4 regions of the Bacillus sp. ISL-47 genome follow, and region 4 is predicted to be linked to each of the others. Evidence: predicted binding sites of a transcription regulator. Region 4 holds the regulator's gene; each other region holds the start of a gene.
What was found. The regulator LexA, encoded in region 4, represses DNA repair genes until DNA is damaged. The targets are predictions, from matches to a motif close to CGAACATATGTTCG.
Positions count from the first base shown of each region.

Region 1 (5,254 bases), on a different contig from region 4:
AGTCTGAAGGTCTATCTGAAGGAAAAGATGCTGAGGAAGATGGCAAGGATGAGTCAGCTGGCAGTCAGGATGAGTCTTCTGGTGAAAATGGGTCTGCTGATGAAAATGCTGAGGAACAAAAAGAAGAAGCGAAGCAGGAAATTGCAGTGGTGCAATCAAGCGGCAAAAATACGGTTTACGAATTGAAAAATGCGGAAAAGTTTGAATTAGAAGTCGTTTCTAGCGGAGAGACCTGGGTAAATATCCAGAACGGAAAAGGATATTCCTTCTTCCAGGGAATGCTGACTACAGCGGGCAAAAAAAGCGAGAAAGTCGATTTTTCAAAAGAGACTGAAGCTTCCATTGTAGTGGGTAATTCTACACAAACGGAACTCTACGTAAACGGGGAAAAAATTGAGTATCAGGTGCCGCCTTCTCAATCAGTCCGGCAGGATATAACCATCCGGTATGCGCCGAAGACCGAATAGTCATCTTAATTAGATGACTATTTTCGCTTTTAATGTAAAAATTAACCTTAAAAGGCCTTTTGAGAGGCTTATATACACGGAGGTAAATCATGAATCTGCCAAATAAAATTACTGTTTCACGTATCATGCTGATACCGATTTTTTTACTAGTGATGCTTGTACCTTTTTCATGGGGAGAAGTAGTACTGCTTGGGGCTGAAATGCCTGTAACCCATCTTATCGGTGCGCTTATCTTTATTGTAGCTTCCGTTACCGACTGGGTTGACGGCTATTATGCCCGAAAATACAATCTTGTTACCAACTTGGGGAAATTCCTTGACCCGCTTGCAGATAAACTCCTTGTTTCTGCAGCCTTGATTGTACTGGTTGAACTAGGGCTTGCTCCCTCATGGATTGTCATCATCATTATAAGCAGGGAATTTGCCGTGACAGGTTTAAGGCTTGTACTGGCGGGGGAAGGAGAAGTAGTCGCTGCAAACCAACTGGGCAAAATCAAAACATGGGCTCAGATCGTGGCCATTTCTGCATTGCTTTTACATAATATAATCTTTGAAATGGTTTCGATTCCGTTTGATGATATTGCGCTTTGGGTGGCTATGTTCTTTACAATCTGGTCCGGATGGGACTATTTCGCAAAAAACAAACAGGCCTTTATTAACTCAAAATAAATAGCCTGAAGGGGGCTTTTGAATGAACGCAGAAATTATCGCTGTCGGGTCTGAGCTTTTGCTTGGGCAAATTGTAAATACAAATGCCCGCTTTCTTTCCCGGCAGCTGGCTGATTTGGGCATCAATGTTTTTTATCATACAGTAGTTGGAGATAATCCTGAGCGCCTTAAGTCAGTGATTAAAATCGCTGAGGAACGTTCAAATCTGGTCATTTTTACAGGCGGCCTTGGTCCGACTAAGGATGATTTAACAAAGGAAACGATTGCCCGTCACCTCGGCAAAGAACTCGTTATGGACGAGCAGGCCCTTGAGTCCATACAGCTTTATTTTGAACGTACGAACCGGGAAATGACTGAAAACAATAAAAAACAGGCGCTTGTTTTGGAAGATGCCCAGGTTCTTCCAAATGAACATGGGATGGCACCGGGAATGATCTCTGATTCGGGCAGGCATGTGTATATGCTTCTGCCGGGGCCACCAAAAGAAATGGAGCCCATGTTCCTGAAACATGCATATCCTGCCCTCCAATCCAAGCTCGAAACGGATGATGTAATCATCTCCCGTGTACTAAGGTTTTTTGGCATTGGAGAAGCGATGCTGGAAACGGAGATTGAGGATATTATTGATGCACAAAGCAATCCTACAATTGCTCCGCTTGCAGGCGATGGGGAAGTCACCCTCAGGCTGACGGCCAAACACAGCCAGGCGGAAACTGCCATGATACTTATTGATGAGGCGGAAGCGAAAATCATGAAACGTGTTGGCGAATTCTTCTATGGGTACGATGATACTTCCCTTATGTACGAACTTACCAAGTTAATCAAGGAAAAAAATATGACCATTTCCGCTGCGGAAAGCTTGACAGGAGGCATGTTCCAGCAGGAGTTTACATCGATTCCAGGTGCCGGCGGCCTTCTGAAGGGCGGAGTTGTCTGCTATACAAACGAAGTGAAGGCAGAGGTTTTGAAAGTTCGCAAAGAAACCATTGAAAAGGATGGAGTTGTCAGCGCCCAATGTGCTGCAGAGCTTGCTGAAAATGTTGCCAGTATGACAAACGCTGATATCGGCATCAGTTTTACTGGTGTAGCGGGACCTGATGAACTGGAAGGAAAACCTGTCGGAACGGTTTATGTTGGAATTTGGATAAAAGGCAAGCCTGTCCAGACGGAAAAGCTGAACTTGGGCGGTTCAAGAGCGGCTAACAGAGTCCGGACCGTAAAATATGGCTGCCATTTTCTCATAAAAGCTTTAAACGAAGATCAGAGTGCCTGAGAAGGCGTTCTGATTTTTTTATGAAAAGCTCGGTTTAGCGGCCGTTGTTGACTGGATCGGAAGGTGTGACATCCTCGAAAATGCATTTGGGTTTTCTTCGAGCGGTGTTTATTCACGGATGTTTATTCAACGATCTGCGGGAGAAGTGAGCCAAAAGGGAGACCCAGCTGGCAATTTAACAAAGCCAATAAAAAAATAGACAGATTTCTTAAGAAAATGTTATATTCGGCTTTGTTTTGCATTCCAAAATTCCATTTTCTCTAAAAGATTTTGCTGTTTTCAGGCGGGAAAGGCGCCTCAAAAAAATCGAATGGATGTTCGACTTTTTGCTCGACAAATGGTTTGAAAAGGTTTATAGTAGAGATAGGTTTTGAGATGAGACAAACGAATCTAAGGAATAGATAGATTCGTCTATATAAAAGGAGGAACTATTAGTGAGTGATCGTCAAGCAGCCCTTGAAATGGCGTTAAAACAAATAGAAAAGCAATTTGGTAAAGGTTCTATCATGAAGCTCGGAGAACAAACTGATCGTAAGGTTTCTACTATTCCAAGCGGGTCTCTTGCACTTGATGCAGCTCTTGGGGTAGGCGGCTATCCAAGAGGCCGTATTATTGAAATCTACGGACCTGAAAGTTCAGGTAAAACAACTGTAGCCCTTCATGCTATTGCAGAGGTTCAGGCTGGCGGCGGACAAGCGGCGTTCATCGATGCTGAGCATGCTTTGGACCCTGTGTATGCACAAAAGCTTGGTGTAAATATCGATGAGCTTCTTCTTTCCCAGCCGGATACAGGAGAGCAGGCCCTTGAAATTGCAGAAGCACTTGTACGAAGCGGTGCTATCGATATTCTTGTAATTGACTCTGTTGCAGCCCTTGTGCCTAAGGCTGAAATTGAAGGTGAAATGGGCGATTCCCATGTAGGCTTACAGGCTCGTTTAATGTCCCAGGCGCTTCGCAAACTATCAGGTGCTATCAATAAGTCTAAAACAATTGCGATTTTTATTAACCAGATCCGTGAAAAAGTAGGAGTTATGTTCGGAAACCCTGAAACCACTCCTGGCGGACGTGCATTGAAATTCTATTCTACTATACGCCTTGAAGTGCGCCGTGCTGAAGCATTAAAGCAAGGCAATGAAATGGTCGGAAACAAGACGAAGATCAAAGTTGTCAAAAACAAGGTGGCTCCTCCATTCCGTGTAGCTGAAGTGGATATTATGTATGGAGAAGGAATTTCCAAGGAGGGCGAGATCATTGACCTCGGTTCCGAACTGGATATTGTCCAAAAGAGCGGTTCTTGGTATTCGTTCAATGAAGAGCGTTTGGGTCAGGGCCGTGAAAATGCCAAGGTATTCCTGAAGGAAAACCCGGATATCCGCCTGACTATTCAGAAGCAAATCCGTGAGCATTATGGCCTTGATGAGGAAAAAGTGATCAGCGGCGACGAAGGACAAGAAGAATTTGAGCTAATCGATTAATAATAGCAAATCAAAAGCGGACATGCCTTGACCAGCCCCGACGGGCATAAGTCGAATTTACGCAGGAAACCCTGAAGTGATTTGGCTTATGACCCGAGGGCCAAGGCGCGGAAGCTGGATGCAGAGAACTCTTCCGCAAAGTTATCTACATCGTTATATTAGATAATTATAAGAAACATGAAAGCAAAGCCAACCGAAGGACGGCTTTGCTTTTTTTAATCAATTTGTTAAGGCTCACTGCTGCTTTTGCACTCTGCTGATTGGAGCGGCAGGCACGAGATTCCAGCGGGAGGAACGAGTCAAGGCGAGACCTCGCTGGCTGCGACTTGCACCGAGGAACTTCCTGGTCGCCGCGTGATTCACTCAGCTTCTTGAGTGGAAATCAGCAGGCAAGTTCATCAGCACATTTTTTATAAACACGATTCCTGCAAAGATCAAGAGTTCAAACCAGTCAAAATATTAAGAAAAGCCCTTGGGACAACCCCTTGACAATAAAATTCCACAGCTTTACAATTAAACATGTATATTTTACATTTTATATGTAAGGAATTATTTTTTGAGTTAGGCTTATGTCTGGCTCCAGGCTCCATCGGCTTCAGCTCATAAGCTAATCGCTCTTGAACGCCATGCGTTTATGGGAGTGGCAAATTTATGCTTGCCGCCGATAGGGAAGCCCAGTGCTTTTTTAAGATTGAAACGTTTAAAAGCCTTAGTGCTGTATATTGAATTGGACAATGTACATGCCGACACTTTAAAAAACGTAACACAAACAAGTTCATAGCAAGAGGAGGTGAAATGATGGATCTTTTAACAGCAATCATCTCCATTTTGCTTGGCCTAATCGTCGGTGCTTTTGTTGGCTATTTTGTTCGCAAATCCATTGCAGAAGCTAAAATCGCAGGAGCTAAAGATGCTGCTGAGCAGATTTTAGAAGACGCAAAGCGGGAGGCAGAGGCTACTAAGAAAGAAGCTCTGCTTGAAGCGAAGGATGAAATTCACAAGCTTCGCACAGATGCGGAAAGTGAAATTCGTGATCGAAGAAATGAACTGCAAAAACAAGAAAATCGTTTAATGCAAAAAGAAGAGAACCTTGATCGCAAAGATGAAACGTTAGATAAACGTGAAGCACTTTTAGAAAAGAGGGACGATTCTCTTAGCAAAAGACAACAGCATATTGAAGAGATGGAAAGCAAAGTGGACGAGATGGTTAAAGAACAACAAGCTGAGCTGGAACGCATCTCAGGCTTAACTCGTGAAGAGGCAAAGTCCATCATTTTAGAGCGCACGGAGCAGGAAGTGGCTCACGATGTCGCCATTATGGTAAAAGAGAGCGAGATTAGAGCGAAAGAGGACGCAGATAAGAAAGCGAAA
Region 1 is NZ_JAGGQS010000068.1:2,343-7,596, reverse strand. It holds gene J7I93_RS21835 (helix-turn-helix domain-containing protein) at 1-467, shown strand, start outside; gene pgsA (CDP-diacylglycerol--glycerol-3-phosphate 3-phosphatidyltransferase) at 557-1,135, shown strand; gene J7I93_RS21825 (competence/damage-inducible protein A) at 1,158-2,408, shown strand; gene recA (recombinase RecA) at 2,843-3,883, shown strand; gene rny (ribonuclease Y) at 4,679-5,254, shown strand, end outside.
Region 1: recA (recombinase RecA) is a predicted target of LexA. The motif match lies at 2,716-2,729, and genes of this name have one in related genera.

Region 2 (5,254 bases), on a different contig from region 4:
AGTAAAACATTCGCTTTTTTGTGCTTTTAATGATTCTGTAGCCTTTTCCTACTATATTAAACCCTTATTTTTCAAAAATATGGAAGGGTCTTTATGCCTATGTAAAAAGTTCGTGAACTATCCGATTTTTTCCTGATAGAACGGCAAAAAATAAGGCAGCCATCCGCGGCCGCCTTGTATATAGCTTATTTTGTTTTATCAAAAAAACTCATTCTTGGATTTAAATACTGGTTCGGGCTTTTTAGCTGGAAACAGTTTGCTTTCTCTGAAAAATCTATTTTTAAATCCTCGTCCAAAAATACTTCCTTGGATTTTCCCACAAATATGCTTCCGGCATTCGTTTTGATTTCCCTGTCATCATCATCCAGTTCTTGCACTAGCCAGAGAGCTGTCACGCCGCTCACAACACATCCGCAGCCATCTATATCATATTTCAGCTTTACATAGCCGCCTTTTCCGGCGACCCGTTCGGATAATTTTTCAGCCGCCGTTTCAGTTACTGTAATTTCCATGTTTTAAAACTACCTCCCATTTGCATATGCTGTATTTTAACACAGATAGATTTAACATGCTTCTGAAAGGGACAGTTGCTTTTTTCGCTTATTCCTATTACCATCAAAGTGAATATGTGTCAATTTTGTGAAAGGGTGGTTGGTATGTCAAAGGTGCAGATTAAAGTAATGGATAATGGCCCGCTGCGCGTAACAGGCGATGTGGAATTAATTGATGTGGATGGCAACAAATTTGAAACAAAGCAGGTATTCTCTCTTTGCCGATGCGGAAAATCATCAAAGCTTCCATTTTGTGACGGAACCCATAAGGGAAATTTTGAATCTTGTGTCCGTGCCGAGAAGGTTTTGGACGATAAGGAGTAATCGCCGAAAAACGGGGATAGTTATCCCCGTTTTTTTTCGTTTTTAACTTTCGCTGGCGATACCCGCTCTTCCTGCACAATGCCCTGCAGCAATTCCCGGTCCATTCCCGTGCTGTCATCTCCAGCGCCCGGTGCGATATTGGCCATTGGCAGCTGCTCCAGTTCTTTTCCTCTTGGCATGTGAAACACCTCCTTGCTGTTAAGGTGCTTCTGCCGCCTAAAAACTACCCCTTTTAATTGTATCCATCATTTTCCATTTATTTATGGCCAGACCTCCCCCTTTATTTACTCATCCGTAAGCCGGGCATCGGCTATTGTGTTAATGGAAATGTGATGAATTTCCCCAAAGCGGTCCACTATATGCAGCTTTTGGCCATGTTCATCCCAGTAATGAATGCTCCCGATTACAAGCTCATAATTTCTGCCGCGGTAATAAGTAATTGTAACCGATTTTTGAAACTCCATTGCTTCTGAAAGAATCTCGTTCATAGATTCAAGCTTTTGCTCATCCAATTCCCGTTTTTTCTCGTACGTATCTTCCTTTGCCCAATCTCTTAGTAGCTTTACATGTTCCGGCAGCATCATGGAAGTCCATTTTATTCTGCCACGATCGCGAATCATAAGCCGCCCCCCTTTGTTTACATTTTAGCTTTGTTAAACATGCCTGCTGATTTCCGCTCCAAATGCCTGCTAGCCAAACCTTATTGATACAAACAACACACGAAGGAAATGCGAATGCATTTTCGCGGGATTAGCACATTAAACTCCAATCAACCAACATTATTTAAAAATGCTTTAACATAGCCTACATTTTATGGCCGCCAACCAGTGTAGCCCGGTGCTTGGCGGTTCCCGCACTTGTATAAGATACGGCTCTCAACAGGGCTCCTCCCCCAAACTTGGAGCGAATCCGGTCAACCGTGTAGCCGAGCTCCCGTTTTTTCCAGCCATCCAGATCAAACAGGCTCAGCTGCATTTCGCAGTCATCCGTAATATTTCCGAGGGAGATAGAGATTTGCCGCACTGTTTTGCCTTCATAATTCTCGTGAAAGAGCTCCAGGCAGACCCGATAAAGATCCATCGTGATATTCGTTGGCTGATCAATCGTTCTTGAACGGTAAAAACCTCCCCCGAATTCATCCTGGCTGTATCCGAGGCCAAAGCTGATTGTTCTTCCGGCTTTGCGATGAGTGCGGGCTCTTCTTGCCACTTCCTCGCACATTTCGAGGACAACTTGCTTAATTTCCTCCTCCTCCTTGTAATCCCTTAATAGAATCTGGCTTTTCCCAAAGCTGATCTGCCCTTCCATAATCGGCGCCCCCATTTCTGAAAGGTCAATTCCCCATGCATGGTGATAAAGCTGGTTGCCCATAATCCCAAACTTCTTTTCAAGCTTTTCCAGGTCATAGCGGGCAAGCTGGCCCACTGTGAAGATCCCCATTCCGTTCAGCGTTTTTTCGACGCGGCGTCCTATTCCCCACATTTCCCTTAAAGGGGATACGTTCCACAATTTCGTCTTCACATCTTCGTACTTCCACTCAGCAACTCCCTTCTTTTTCGCTTCGAGATCAAGGCAAAGTTTGGACATGAGCATATTCGGCCCTATCCCGATGGCACACGGAAGCTGAAATTCCCGTTCGATATCCCCTTTTATTTTCCAGGCAATTGTCTCGGCATCCCCCCAGAGATGGAGTGCACCATCTACTTTTATAAAGCTCTCATCAACACTGTACGTATGAATGGCTTCCTTTGGGACATAGCGGTTAAACACCCGGGTGATTTCGGTGGAAATTCTTAAATAAGTGGCCATTTTCGGCTCCTCAACCCTAATGCGGGGGTCATTGGGAACCTCAAACAGGCGGGATCCAGTCTTTATCCCAAAGTCCTTTTTCATCCTCGGAGAGGCAGCCAGAACGACACTGCCCTTCCGCTCCAAGTTTCCGGCAATCACAAGGTAGCAATCAAGAGGGTCCAGGCCAAGCATGACAGCAGAACAGCTCGCGTAGAAGCTCTTCATATCAACACACAAAATTTTATTTTCCGGCATTGCGCTGTAATCAACCATGACTTCCGACATCCTCCTTAGAAAAGTGTAAGGCGCCCGCTTGTCGGCTATGGCCTCGGGCTGATGGCGCCTGAAGCTAGACATCATCTAGCTTTAGAAAGTTATTTTTATTATCTTGAATTCATCTTGCTTCAGATAAAGAACGTTTGTTCTGTATATGTATACCCATTATATTAAGCGAATATGCGTTCGGTTTCAATGGAAATTTTACGGGCTTTTTCTTAAATCAGGTTCTTTTGCCAGGTGCCGAAATTCCCAGAAACCTGTATAATCAGCATGAGGTGCAATAAATGAACAAGAAACTAATTTTTAAAATGGTCCAAAACTGTTTAAAACAATACAACGAGGACAGCCATTCAGTTTCGCTCGATAGCAGAGAGTTTGATGAAATTTTCAAGAAAATCATTGAGGCAAAAAATAAAGAGGCTGACAGCGATCTGCATGAAATCGTAAATGATGCAGTGTACGGCTATATCACAGATTCGCCGTATTTTTAAGGGGACCCCGGAATAAGTGCAAAAAAGAAGCCGCCAGGCAATGCTGGCGGCCTTTTAGTATTTTACTTCTGATTAAATGCGCGTTTCCCGATTTTTTCAAACAACCTCGGAAACAGAGTATAAACAATGCTTCCTGCATTCATCCACCGTGGAAGATTAATTTCCCTGACAGGCGTCAGCATGGCATTAACCACTTTAAGCGCCACATACTCCGGTTTGAGCATATACCGCTGAACATTTTTAACATAGGTGCCCTTTTCATCGGCAATATTAAAAAAGTTTGTTTCAATAGGGCCGGGATTTACGGCAGTTACGAATACATTGCTGTCAGCCAGCTCCATCCGAAGGCTGTTCGTATAGCCAAGAACTGCATGCTTGGTTGCGGAATAAACACTGGATTTCGGTGTGGCAATCTTGCCGGCCTGTGAAGCGATATTGATAATATGGCCGTTCTTCTGCTGCCTCATCGCCGGCAGCACCATGCTCGTGCAAGCCATCAATCCGACAACGTTAACGTCAAACATGCCCTTTATTTCTTCGATTTTCGCTTCATGTGCCTCCCGAAAAATCCCGTATCCAGCATTGTTTACAAGAATATCCACATGGCCGAGTTGGGCAAGAATCTCTGAAAACACAGCAGAGACCTCATCAGAGTTGGAGACATCAAGTTTATGTACATGAATGTCTACTGAAAACCGGCTGCGCAGATCGGCCTTAAGCGCATTCAATTTTTCAAGATTACGGGCAAGAAGAACAAGGTTTGCCCCTCTCTCAGCGCAAAGAGCAGCCATTTGGGCTCCAATTCCCCCCGATGCACCCGTAATAATCACATTTTTATTTTTCAATCGATCTGACAAATCAAACCACCTCTTTGGATGCGGAATACAGGAATGCTTTCTCCTCTTTATTTATATAAATCTCCCCTATAGAATGCAAATAATCAAGCTGGGCCACCGTTTCCGATATCGTCAGGGAAAGCTCTTTTTCATACACTTTTGGAAATAGACGGCAGCAAGCCTCAAAAACAGTGAGTGATTCGGATTCGAGCCATTTTTTCACTTTCATGGCACGGTCGTGCTGGCGTCCAACCCTCTCTTCGATTAATTCATTTACATTTGTAATATCTTCCCCATGACCAGAATAAAAAAGGCCGATTGGAAGATTCTGTACTTTTTGCAGGGAAGCGTTATATTGCAGCTGAGGCTTCGGCCGCTCTTTGCTTCCGGGCAAAGGCGGCTCCAGTATAGGGTTTGGAGAGATATGGGCGAGCAGATGGTCCCCGCCGATAAATACACCGTCCCTTTCCCTAAGCAAGCCGATATGGCTCTGGGCATGGCCTGGTGTCTCAATAATTGTCCAATCATCCAGCCCGGCAGGATGATCACCTTCCTTAAGCTCCCCTGTTAATGAGCGATTACAGGAAAAGCGAAGTGTCTTTCTCATCAAACCAATAAAGGATAAATACTTTTCCGGAACCCCAAATTCAGTAAAAAGTTTATAATAAAATTCATCATGGGCTTTTAAAAAGGCTTCCGTCCGGGACAGCCACCTTTGATTTACTGAATGCCCATATATCTCCATATTCTGAGAAAAAAAGTCCAGCAATCCTGCATGATCAGGGTGATGATGAGTAAGGACTACCTGGTCGAAATCATCGGGAGTTAAACGGAGTTCTTTTAATTGCTCTTTTAGCGCTTCCCATGCTTCTTCCGTTTTTGGACCCGCATCCACGAGAGTCAGCTTTTCTCCCTTCACGGCATATACGTTGACATCTCCGACAGCAAAAGGTGTCGGGATAACGAGTTTTGCAATTCCATC
Region 2 is NZ_JAGGQS010000003.1:103,830-109,083, forward strand. It holds gene J7I93_RS02205 (iron-sulfur cluster biosynthesis family protein) at 186-512, opposite strand; gene J7I93_RS02210 (CDGSH iron-sulfur domain-containing protein) at 657-875, shown strand; gene J7I93_RS02215 (hypothetical protein) at 896-1,054, opposite strand; gene J7I93_RS02220 (YolD-like family protein) at 1,160-1,495, opposite strand; gene J7I93_RS02225 (Y-family DNA polymerase) at 1,680-2,939, opposite strand; gene J7I93_RS02230 (YqzH family protein) at 3,230-3,436, shown strand; gene J7I93_RS02235 (SDR family NAD(P)-dependent oxidoreductase) at 3,499-4,293, opposite strand; gene J7I93_RS02240 (MBL fold metallo-hydrolase) at 4,295-5,254, opposite strand, start outside.
Region 2: J7I93_RS02230 (YqzH family protein) is a predicted target of LexA. The motif match lies at 3,118-3,131, and genes of this name have one in related genera.

Region 3 (5,254 bases), on a different contig from region 4:
TAAACTTTTTTCACATAAAAGTCAATACCGATATTCATTTCATTAATAGAAGATTAATAGTTTGAAAATAGATTACATTCACATTACATTTTTTTGATTTAAGTCTGTAATGTATCTTTTTAAGAAAATATGCTTTATAATGCCCTCTATATGATTCTTTTGTTAGATGAATCAAATATTTCAGGGTTACGGAAGGAGAAAATTTAATGAAAAAACTAATGTATCCCTTTTTACTAGTATTACTTTCTGCAGTGTTAGCAGCTTGCGGTGCAGATGAAGAAGGCAAGAGCGCAGAAAAAGATGATAAGGCCAAAACGGCTGAAACGGCTGAAACCGATCAGCAGGATCAGCAAAAGCAAATGGAAGAAATGCAAAAGAAAATGGAAGAACAAAAGCTTGAGGAAGATAAAACAGTTGCAATTGTAAATGACCAGGAAATTCTTGGCCGGGAGTATAATAGCGTTCTTACATCATCCCAAATGATGTTTCAGCAAATGGGACAAGATCCTACTACTAAAGAAGCTGCAGAGCAAATCAAGGAGCAAACGCTTGATAGCTTAGTTGGCCAGACTCTTCTTCTCCAGGAAGCGGACAAAAAAGGCTATAAAGCTTCTGATGAAGAAGTAAAAAAGCAGCTTGAAGAAACAAAAGGACAATTTAAAGACGATAAAGAATTCGAAACAGCCATGAAGCAGGCTGGTCTTAATCCAGACTCCTTAGAGAAAGAAATTGCCAACAACATTAAATACACAAAGTATATCGATAGCGAAATTAAGCCTGAAGAGGTTACAGACGCCGAGATCCAGAAGTTTTATGATGAGTATGCAAGCCAGGGTGGCGCTGAAGGCCAAGAGCCCCCTAAACTGGAAGAAGTAAAGCCACAGATCAAGCAGCAGCTTGAACAGCAAAAACAGCAAGAAATACTGGTTAAGCATGTTGAAGAATTAAAGAAAAGCGCCAAAATCGATATCAAGGTCTAAGCCTCGAGCAGCTTCCCTTTTTGGGTGGCTGTTCTTTTTATATGATAAAATTACCTTCCTCTTTTCATCTTCCTCCCCTTGAGAAATTATTTAAATACGGTAATATGTATTGGGGAGGCTACATCATGATAAAACATATAACAATCATTCAAATCATTGCAGGTTATTTAATACTCACTTTGGGTGTCTCATTAATTATTTTATCCGGTCTTGGTGCAGGTGCTTGGGATACCGTCTATGTTGGACTTTTTAAAAAGTTCGGTCTGACAATCGGAACATGGTCATTTCTGGTTACTACTTCCCTAATATTTTTCAACGCACTGCTCTCCTGGGAAAAGCCACAATTCAAATCCTTTATAGGTACTTTATTAGCAAGTCTTGGAATCGATCTTTGGCTGGAACTTGTATTTAACAGCACTGATATTACACTTTTTCCTGTTCAAATCCTCTCCTTCTTTTCAGGTGTTTTATTACTTGGATTTGGCGTTTCCATTTATATCCGCCCAAAATTATTTAGCGGACCCATTGATGGTTTAATGATTGCAACAGCTAAAAGGTTGAATATTAGCATTAAAAACGCCCGTATCCTAAATGAATCCTTGGCTTTGGCTTTTGGTTTCCTGTTAGGCGGTCCGGTAGGATTAGGTACTTTATTCGTCGCCATCTTTTTAGGCTACACAATCCAATATGGCACAGTGTTCCTAAACCTCTTGAAAGATAAAGGACTAAAAATTATTTAAAAGGCGTGCGAATGCACCGAGGAGCGTCGGACCGCCCGCGGAAAGCGAGCCCTTGGAGTGGAAATTAACAGGCCAATTTTATAGAGCTATTGTCTTGGAAAGAAGAGGGTGCCCAAAAGCTATACTTTTGGGACACCCTCTTTTTTATGCGAACATATTTTCTGTTAACGCTTGAAAAAGAACATTCGTTCGTATATAATGTAAATATAAGTAAGGAGGGATTTATATGAAAGGAATTCTTTATCGAGCAATGGAAGAGAGAAAGCCTGTGGAAATCATCTATCTCTCCAAACGTAATTCATTTACACAAAGAAAAATTTTAATTAAAGAACTGCGCGGGAGCACTATTTTGGCTTACTGCTTATATAGAAAGCAAATGCGCATTTTTAATTTAAATCATATTATGTCCATTCTGCCAGATAAGAAAACACGCCAAATCAGCTAATTCAATACTTCAAATAACAAAAGCTTGTATTTCTCATACGAAATACGGCTTTTTATTATGCCTTCCTGCCTTCACTGCATTTCTGTCCTGCACTGATTAACTGCCACTTAAGAGGGTATATATTCCTGAAAAGGGCTTTGTCCTGTGAATTACATTTAGAAGAGAAGAAAGGAAGGTTTTATGAAAAAAAATTCATTTTTAATGGCTTTGTTTGCCGGAAGCCTGGTATTGGCGGGCTGTAATCAAAGTGAAGAAAATGTTGTTGAGGAGGAAGACAAAAATAATCCTTCATTAGAGGAACAGCGAGCGGAGACAGAGGAAGCTCCCGAAGATCAATCAAAGATTACTGAAGAAGTTGGGTTAGGCGACACACACGAACAGTTTGTTGAAGAATATGGAGAAAATCAAAACAACAAGGAAATTGCCCGCTTTAATGGCGATACAATGCTTGTAGAGTTTGAAACCCATCGTGCTGTTAACATTGAATTGCAATTTGAAGATATGGAAAAGGAAATGAGCAACGATGAGATCCTTTCTTATATCGAAAAACGCATTCCGAGAGATTCAGAAGAAGTTGACAGAAATACTGATCATCAAAATGAGCAGCGTGAAATTATTGAATATAAAAGCGAACTATTAAAGGAAGCAGTTAGCGATGAACTATATGAAGGCGATGAACCCGGAACTTTCACTGTTGTACTAAATAGCAATGAAGAAGGTTATATCAACGCAAGCCTATCCATCGGCCAAAGCGATCAGGAAGCATAAAAGGAGAAAACCCAAAACAATCTGGCAAACAAAAAGGAAGGATCTCAGAGGAGACCCTTCCTTTTTTCGTTAAGCCGTTTGGGGCTTTGCTTTATCATCTCGTTTGAAGACAACCTGCAATACAATTAGCAAGATAAAAATTCCAAGTCCGATTATATCAGAAATACCTTCAGGATAAATCAGCATCAGTCCGCCAGCAATTCCCAATATTCTTTCCAGGGGATTTAATTTGCGCAGCCAGTAGCCAATTACCCCAGCACCAATCGCCATCATACCGGCCAAAGCAGTGAATACTACCCAAATTAAGTAATACCAGGTGGTATTAATCATCAAAAGCTCTGGAGAAAGAACAAACATATACGGAATGATGAATGCCCCAATTGCAAGCTTGGAGGCATTTACGCCGGTCTTAATCGGATCTCCTCCTGAAACCCCAGCAGCAGCAAATGCAGCAAGTGCCACTGGTGGGGTAATATCTGCCACAATACCAAAGTAAAATACGAATAAATGGGCAGACAAATCAGGTACACCCAGCAGTATAATGGCCGGAGCAGCAATGGTAGATGTAATAACATAGTTTGCAGTCGTCGGCGACCCCATTCCCAGGATGATGGCTGCAACCATTGTCAGCATCAAGGTTGGAATTAGCAAACCGCCAGAAAGGTCAAGCAGGCCATTAGCCATTTTTAATCCAAGACCAGTCTTAACAACTACACCTACGATTATACCAGCTGCAGCCGTAGCAGCTGCAACGCCCAAAGCTGTACGTGCACCATCAACCAATGCATCTATTGCATCCCGGAAGTTGATTCTGGTATCCTTCCGTATCATACTCACTGCAATTGTAATAACAATAGACCAAAGAGCCGCACGGATTACACTCATTCCGCTCATAAGTAAAACGATAACTGCCAGAATAGGCAGAAGCAAATAGATCTTTTTAAGTACTTCTTTCCGATTTGGCATTTCGTCATCATTCAGCCCTCTAAGGCCTACTCTTTTAGCTTCAAAATCAGTCATGATCCAAACGCCGGCAAAATAAAGAAGAGCTGGAATTGCTGCAGCTTTGGCAATATCCCAATAGGTAATGCCTCCGCCAATGAACTCGACCATAAGGAATGCGGCAGCACCCATGATTGGAGGCATGATTTGCCCCCCTGTCGAAGCAGTCGCTTCAACCGCACCTGCGAACTCCTTCTTATAGCCAAGTTTTTTCATCATTGGGATGGTAAATGAGCCCGAAGTTACAACGTTTGCAACAGAACTTCCACTGATTGTTCCCTGAAGGGCACTGGAAAAAATCGCAACCTTTGCAGGACCTCCTGTTCTCTTCCCTGCAATGGAAACGGCCAAATCATTAAAGTATTGCCCAACACCTGTTTTCACCAGGAAAGATCCAAATAATAGGAATAGAAATATAAAGGTAGCTGATACGCCTAATGGAGTACCAAGAATCCCTTCAGTCGTAAAGAACATCGTTTGAACAAGTCTTTCCAAATCCAATCCGCGATGTGCCAAGAATGCAGGCATATAAGGGCCATACATGGCATATGCCAGAAATATAACAGCAATAATAGTAATCGGCAATCCAACTGCACGCCTTGTTGCTTCAAGCACTAATAATACCGCAAGCAATCCTACATAAAAATCTATTTCTGTCAGTCGCCCAGCTCTCATAACAATTTCATCAATAAATAGAGGCCAATAGGATCCTACTACAATACCGAGAATTGCCAGTATTACATCATACCAGGCAACTTTATGTTTTCGCCCCCTGTCTTTTTTCCTTGCCGGAAATAACAGGAAGATCAGAGCCAATGCAAAACCTAAGTGGATCGAACGCTGCAGCTGGGCTGTAAGCATTCCGAAAACTCCAGTATATAAATGGAATAGCGAGAATGATAAAAGGCCAATAAAGACAATCCAGCCCATAATGCCTCTGAGTTTCCTTGTACCAGCCTCGGGATCATACTTTTCCAGCAGTTTCTGCTGTTCCTCCAGAGATAACGTTTCCCCTTTATTGTCCAAGGATATTCACTCCTTTCAAAGTCTCAATTAAGTTTAATTTTTTAGCTTTTATACGCACCCAGGTTCCTGGTTCTATATAGTCTGAAAGCGGATACTCTTTTCCTCCATTAATTACTGTATGATTTGCTCTAACCTCTCCTAGCCGGAGATCAAATGAAGGAAAAACCCGATTCATATTCTTAATATAATATTTGCCGTCCTTCTGTTCAAATATTTCTCCATTTGAAGCATTTTCAGGCATTCCAATCGCAAAATCCTCATACATAAGCTCGTATAGCTTAATATTGCCTTTT
Region 3 is NZ_JAGGQS010000022.1:70,824-76,077, forward strand. It holds gene J7I93_RS08890 (SurA N-terminal domain-containing protein) at 207-980, shown strand; gene J7I93_RS08895 (YczE/YyaS/YitT family protein) at 1,106-1,720, shown strand; gene J7I93_RS08900 (WYL domain-containing protein) at 1,947-2,165, shown strand; gene J7I93_RS08905 (hypothetical protein) at 2,346-2,933, shown strand; gene J7I93_RS08910 (TRAP transporter permease) at 3,003-4,961, opposite strand; gene J7I93_RS08915 (DUF1850 domain-containing protein) at 4,951-5,254, opposite strand, start outside.
Region 3: J7I93_RS08900 (WYL domain-containing protein) is a predicted target of LexA. The motif match lies at 1,899-1,912, and genes of this name have one in related genera.

Region 4 (5,254 bases):
TTTCTTTTGGCAGCATGCTTAAGCTCCTTTATATCAAAAGTTAACTTTTGGTTAATCTAAAAGAAAGTTTGGTTACACTACAAGTTTCACCAATAATAAATATTGAAACTCAAATGCCATCATACTAAAAAAGAGCACTTTTGACAAGAAAAGTGCTCTACTCTGCTAATGAATCAACATATTCTTTATATCTTCTATGTACGGTTGCTTTTGATATATTGTAGCCAAATCCCCTTAACGTTGCTGCGATTTCGGAGAAGGTGAGGTCGTTTTGACGAAGCCGGACAATTTCATCGATTGGGACTTCGATCCTTTCCCTGCCGGCATTGGCTCCTTGATTACTCAGATTTTTCTCAGGACGGTATCCTTTCTCTACCGCTCTTTGCATGCCCCGTTTAATTTTAATATTATGAAGCTTTCTTTGATACTCTTCTACCATTCCGACAATGCTCAATACCATGGAGTCCGATTCCGATAGCTGAAGCTGGCCGTAGTTGGAAATGCTGTAAAGCTGGACCTCTTCTTTAAAGATACAATGGAGAATGGCAATCTTGGCATTGCCGCGCCCAAGCCGCGTCTCATCCTGGATCAGAACTACATTAATATCCTTTTCTTTTATTAAATCCAGAAGCTCAAGTATCCCGTCTCTTTCTAAATCGTATCCGCTCGCCTGGTCGCGAATAACTTTCACCACTTCAAAACCATTCTTTTTTGCCAGGTTCAATAGCTCCTCTTCCTGTCTGGAGAGAGAAGTTTCCTGCGTTTCTTTTGTTGTGCTTACCCTGCAGTAGATAATTGCTTTCATAATTTCTCCTTATAACTATTCATTTAGTTCAGAACTGGCAAGCTCGGTAAATAGCTGCCCTTCAGCAGCTTTAACCGGGATAACAATTTCATCACCTGGGAATATTCTTCCTCCGGCTATTCCATTGTTTTGTTCTACCCAGCTAATAAATTCATCTGCTGACAGTGAATGTTCAGCTGAGAAATCTTCAGCGATTTCCCAAAGGGAGTCACCTTCAGATACGGTAACTCTAACAAACTTCTCACTATCCGGCGTTTCCATTTGCAAAACTAATATTAATGAAGCTGCCAAGCTTAAAATGAATAGAATAATAGCATAAGAATAAGAATCCCACAATTTTTTCATCATTATTAAACACCTCTGTTAGAATGTATGTTCGTATTTGATGCTTTTATTATAGACCGAACATTTGTTTTGTGTCAACGAAAATTCGAACTTATGTTTGTATCACCTGGTAATTGATGCTATAATAAAGACAAAGAAAATCATACGAGGTGCGTTAAAGATGGTGAAATTATCAAAAAGGCAGCAAGATATATTGGAATTTATAAAAGAAGAAGTAAAACTAAGAGGCTACCCGCCTTCTGTTAGAGAGATTGGAGAAGCAGTCGGGCTTGCTTCCAGCTCCACTGTCCACGGCCATCTCGCAAGGCTCGAAAGCAAAGGTTTGATCCGCAGGGACCCTACTAAGCCGCGTGCCATTGAAATTTTAGATTTGGACGAGTCTTCGCACATTCCAAAAGTCAGCGCAGTAAACGTGCCGATCGTTGGTAAGGTTACTGCCGGCCAGCCGATTACCGCGATTGAAAATGTGGAGGAATACTTCCCTCTTCCTGAAAGGCTGGCTCCAGCTGACGAACATGTATTCATGCTTGAAATCATGGGAGAAAGTATGATTGAAGCTGGAATTCTGGATGGTGACTATGTAATCGTTAAGCAGCAAAGCACAGCTAATAACGGAGATATTGTTGTTGCCATGACTGAAGAAGACGAAGCGACCGTAAAACGATTTTTCAAAGAGAAAGATTATGTACGCCTCCAGCCTGAAAATTCTACGATGGAACCTATTATCCTTCGAAATGTATCCATCCTTGGCAAGGTAATTGGAGTATATCGACATATCCATTAATAGACTTTCAAAAAGCAAGCATTTATGTTTGCTTTTTATTTTTTGATTATATACAGTTCTTATTACCTGATCCTATGATTAAAATCATACGATAGTAACAGTAACTTCTCATTTGGAAGGAAGTTACAGTAAAGTTTAACTATTTTGTTTTCAGAAAATTCGGTATTTTTATGCATACTAATTTATATCATCTTCCTATATAATGGTAATACACCGAGAATCAACCTAAGGTCGCTTGTCCAAAATCTCGACTTTAGGAGTGTGAAGATCATATGTTTTTGAACATTACCTTCGCTTTGTTGATTGGTGGGCTGGTCGGTGTCGTTGGACATATTCGGAAAGAAGGCAAAATGGTAAAACCCCGGAGGACCAAAAAATTCATCTACCTGGGGGTCTTGGAAGAAGTAATCATGGGGGCTTTGGCGGCTGTTTTTTTGGTCGTATCTTCAGATCCTGACTCTACCTTAAAGATAGTACTCCTTTCGGTTATTGCAGGATTTGGAGGAGATGCACTGCTGACATGTCTCGATTTCTTAAAGATCAGACATAAAGAATGAGATAGGCAGAAATAGTTCATATAGACAAAACCTCGTTCTTCATCGAACGGGGTTTTTTGTGTGACTGCATTAAACTGTTTTGCGTTTGTATTACAGATCCCGGTAAAGTATGATTTTTCCGCCAATTTATGATACTATTTCATCTGGGCAAATTCCATGAAAGTGGGAGACGCAAAGCCACGGGCCTAAAACGATTAAAGTCATGGCAGCCGGGCTGCTTATAAGACAATTCATACCAGAACAATTTGCCTAAATCAGCTATGAGAAGGGTGAAAAATGATTTATCCAACAGTGCTTAGCAAGGAGTCGAACTTGGTGCACATCGTAAAGGATCAAAACAGCTGTGTATGCGGATTTACATACAATGCCTTTACAACTTTCACCAAAAAGGATCTTAAAAAAATAAAATTCAAACCGGAAAAGGTTATCACCTGTCCGAACTGCAAATCCATCATTCAGTGATGGATTTTTTATATATTAGGCTATATTAAAGTTTTTTGTTAAAGGCACTGCGTTATGTAGCTTGAGGAGTGAAAACGCACTCGCAAATTCTTCATGTGGTATTTATTCGGGGATGTATAATTCATTGACCCCTGCGATTGGCGCGTCCACGGGAGACCACAGACGCGAATGCACCTAGGAGTGTCAGACCGCCGCGGAAAGCGAGCTCGGTGAACGGAAATCTCCACTCAAGCTAAACAGCACAAAAAAGCCTCGGCACTGAGGCCAAGGCTTGACTGATTATTAATACATGCTCATATACTGCTCGCGCTCCCATGGATGCACTTGCGTTCTAAACATATCCCACTCGATTTCTTTTGCTTCAATGAAGTGTTCGAAGATATGGTCGCCAAGAGCAGAAACGATTACTTCGTCATTTTTAAGTTCTTCAAGGGCAGCTGCCAATGTTGCTGGAAGATCCTTGATCCCTTCTTCTACACGCTCTTGCTTGTTCATTACATAGATGTTGCGGTCAACTGGTGCTGGAGGAGTCAATTTGTTCTTGATTCCATCAAGTCCAGCTTTTAATAACACAGCCATAGCAAGGTATGGGTTCGCAGCAGGGTCAACACTTCGGACCTCTACACGAGTACTTATGCCGCGGGAAGCCGGGATACGGATAAGCGGTGAACGGTTTTGAGCAGACCATGCAACATAGCAAGGTGCTTCATAACCAGGAACCAAACGCTTATAAGAGTTAACGATTGGGTTTGTTACTGCTGTAAATGCTGTGGCATGATTGATGATGCCTGCGATAAAGTGACGTGCGTCATCACTAAGTTGAAGATCTCCAGTTTCATTGAAGAATGCATTTTTTCCATCCTTGAATAATGAAACGTTACAGTGCATACCAGAACCGTTCACACCGAATAGTGGTTTTGGCATGAATGTCGCATGCAGGCCGTGCTTGCGGGCAATCGTTTTAACAACAAGCTTGAACGTCTGGATTTGGTCACATGCTGTTAAAGCATCTGCATATTTAAAATCGATTTCGTGCTGGCCTGGAGCAACCTCATGGTGGGAAGCTTCAATCTCAAAGCCCATTTCTTCAAGTTCCAGCACGATGTCACGGCGGCAGTTTTCACCAAGGTCTGTTGGTGCAAGGTCAAAGTATCCGCCGTTATCATTTAGCTCTAGAGTCGGTTCTCCAGCATGATCAAGCTTGAATAAAAAGAATTCTGGTTCAGGTCCAAGATTGAAATCTGTGAAGCCTAACTCTTCCATTTCACCTAGAATACGTTTTAAATTGCTGCGAGGATCACCAAGGAATGGAGTTCCATCCGGATTGTAGATATCACAGATCAAACGCGCAACTTTTCCTTTTTCCGCTGTCCAAGGGAATACCACCCATGTATCAAGGTCAGGATATAAATTCATATCTGATTCTTCAATACGTACGAAGCCTTCGATAGAAGATCCGTCAAACATCATTTTGTTATCAAGTGCTTTTTCAAGCTGGCTGATTGGAATTTCAACGTTTTTGATTGTTCCTAGAATATCCGTAAACTGTAAACGGACAAATTTTACGTTTTCTTCTTCTGCAATGCGTTTAATATCGTCTTTAGTGAACTTAGCCAATGGTATTTCCTCCCTTAAATTTACATGAGTGTTTTTTATTTATTAATGGAAAAAGCGGTGCATGTTGCCTTGACGCAGTGATGAACGATTGAATCGGCCAGCCTGCACAATTTCTTTGCGAAGGAGTTTCCGGATTTCTTCATCAGAAAGATCGCGTCTCGCTTTATCTTCTTGCTTCTTCATATTATCTGATATTGCTTGCTGTTCTTTTACGAAAAATAGCTGTTTGATTCCGGCCATGTTGACACCCTGGTCGATTAAGTCTTTAATCTCCAAAAGGACATCAATATCGTTTAAGGAAAAAAGTCTTCTATTTCCGTCAGTTCTAGCTGGAGAAATTAATTGGTGCTCTTCATAGTAGCGTATCTGCCTCGCGGTCAGATCGGTTAGCTGCATGACAGTACCAATTGGGAAAAGCGGCATGGAACGTCGAATTTCACTTCCAGTCAACTATTTCTCCCCCTTTTCATTACTTCTTGTGATTATTATATGTAATGTAAGATAATCTGTCAACTGGATGTTAGCTTTTATTACATGTTTTTTCAAAAAATTTTTGCTTTTTTTTTTTTAAGTAAATTCCATGCTTAATAACAAAAGTTTTTAAACAGAAAAGGACAACTAACCAGGTAGCTGTCCTTCTTTATATTCACCTATTCTATTTCAATTAAACCTTTTTCCAGTAAA
Region 4 is NZ_JAGGQS010000079.1:14,882-20,135, forward strand. It holds gene J7I93_RS23370 (DUF896 domain-containing protein) at 1-16, opposite strand, end outside; gene J7I93_RS23375 (YneB family resolvase-like protein) at 158-805, opposite strand; gene yneA (cell division suppressor protein YneA) at 821-1,153, opposite strand; gene lexA (transcriptional repressor LexA) at 1,311-1,934, shown strand; gene J7I93_RS23390 (DUF4257 domain-containing protein) at 2,207-2,491, shown strand; cyclic di-GMP riboswitch class I at 2,628-2,713, shown strand; gene J7I93_RS23395 (hypothetical protein) at 2,768-2,953, shown strand; gene glnA (type I glutamate--ammonia ligase) at 3,236-4,570, opposite strand; gene J7I93_RS23405 (MerR family transcriptional regulator) at 4,613-5,020, opposite strand; gene J7I93_RS23410 (methionine gamma-lyase family protein) at 5,221-5,254, opposite strand, start outside.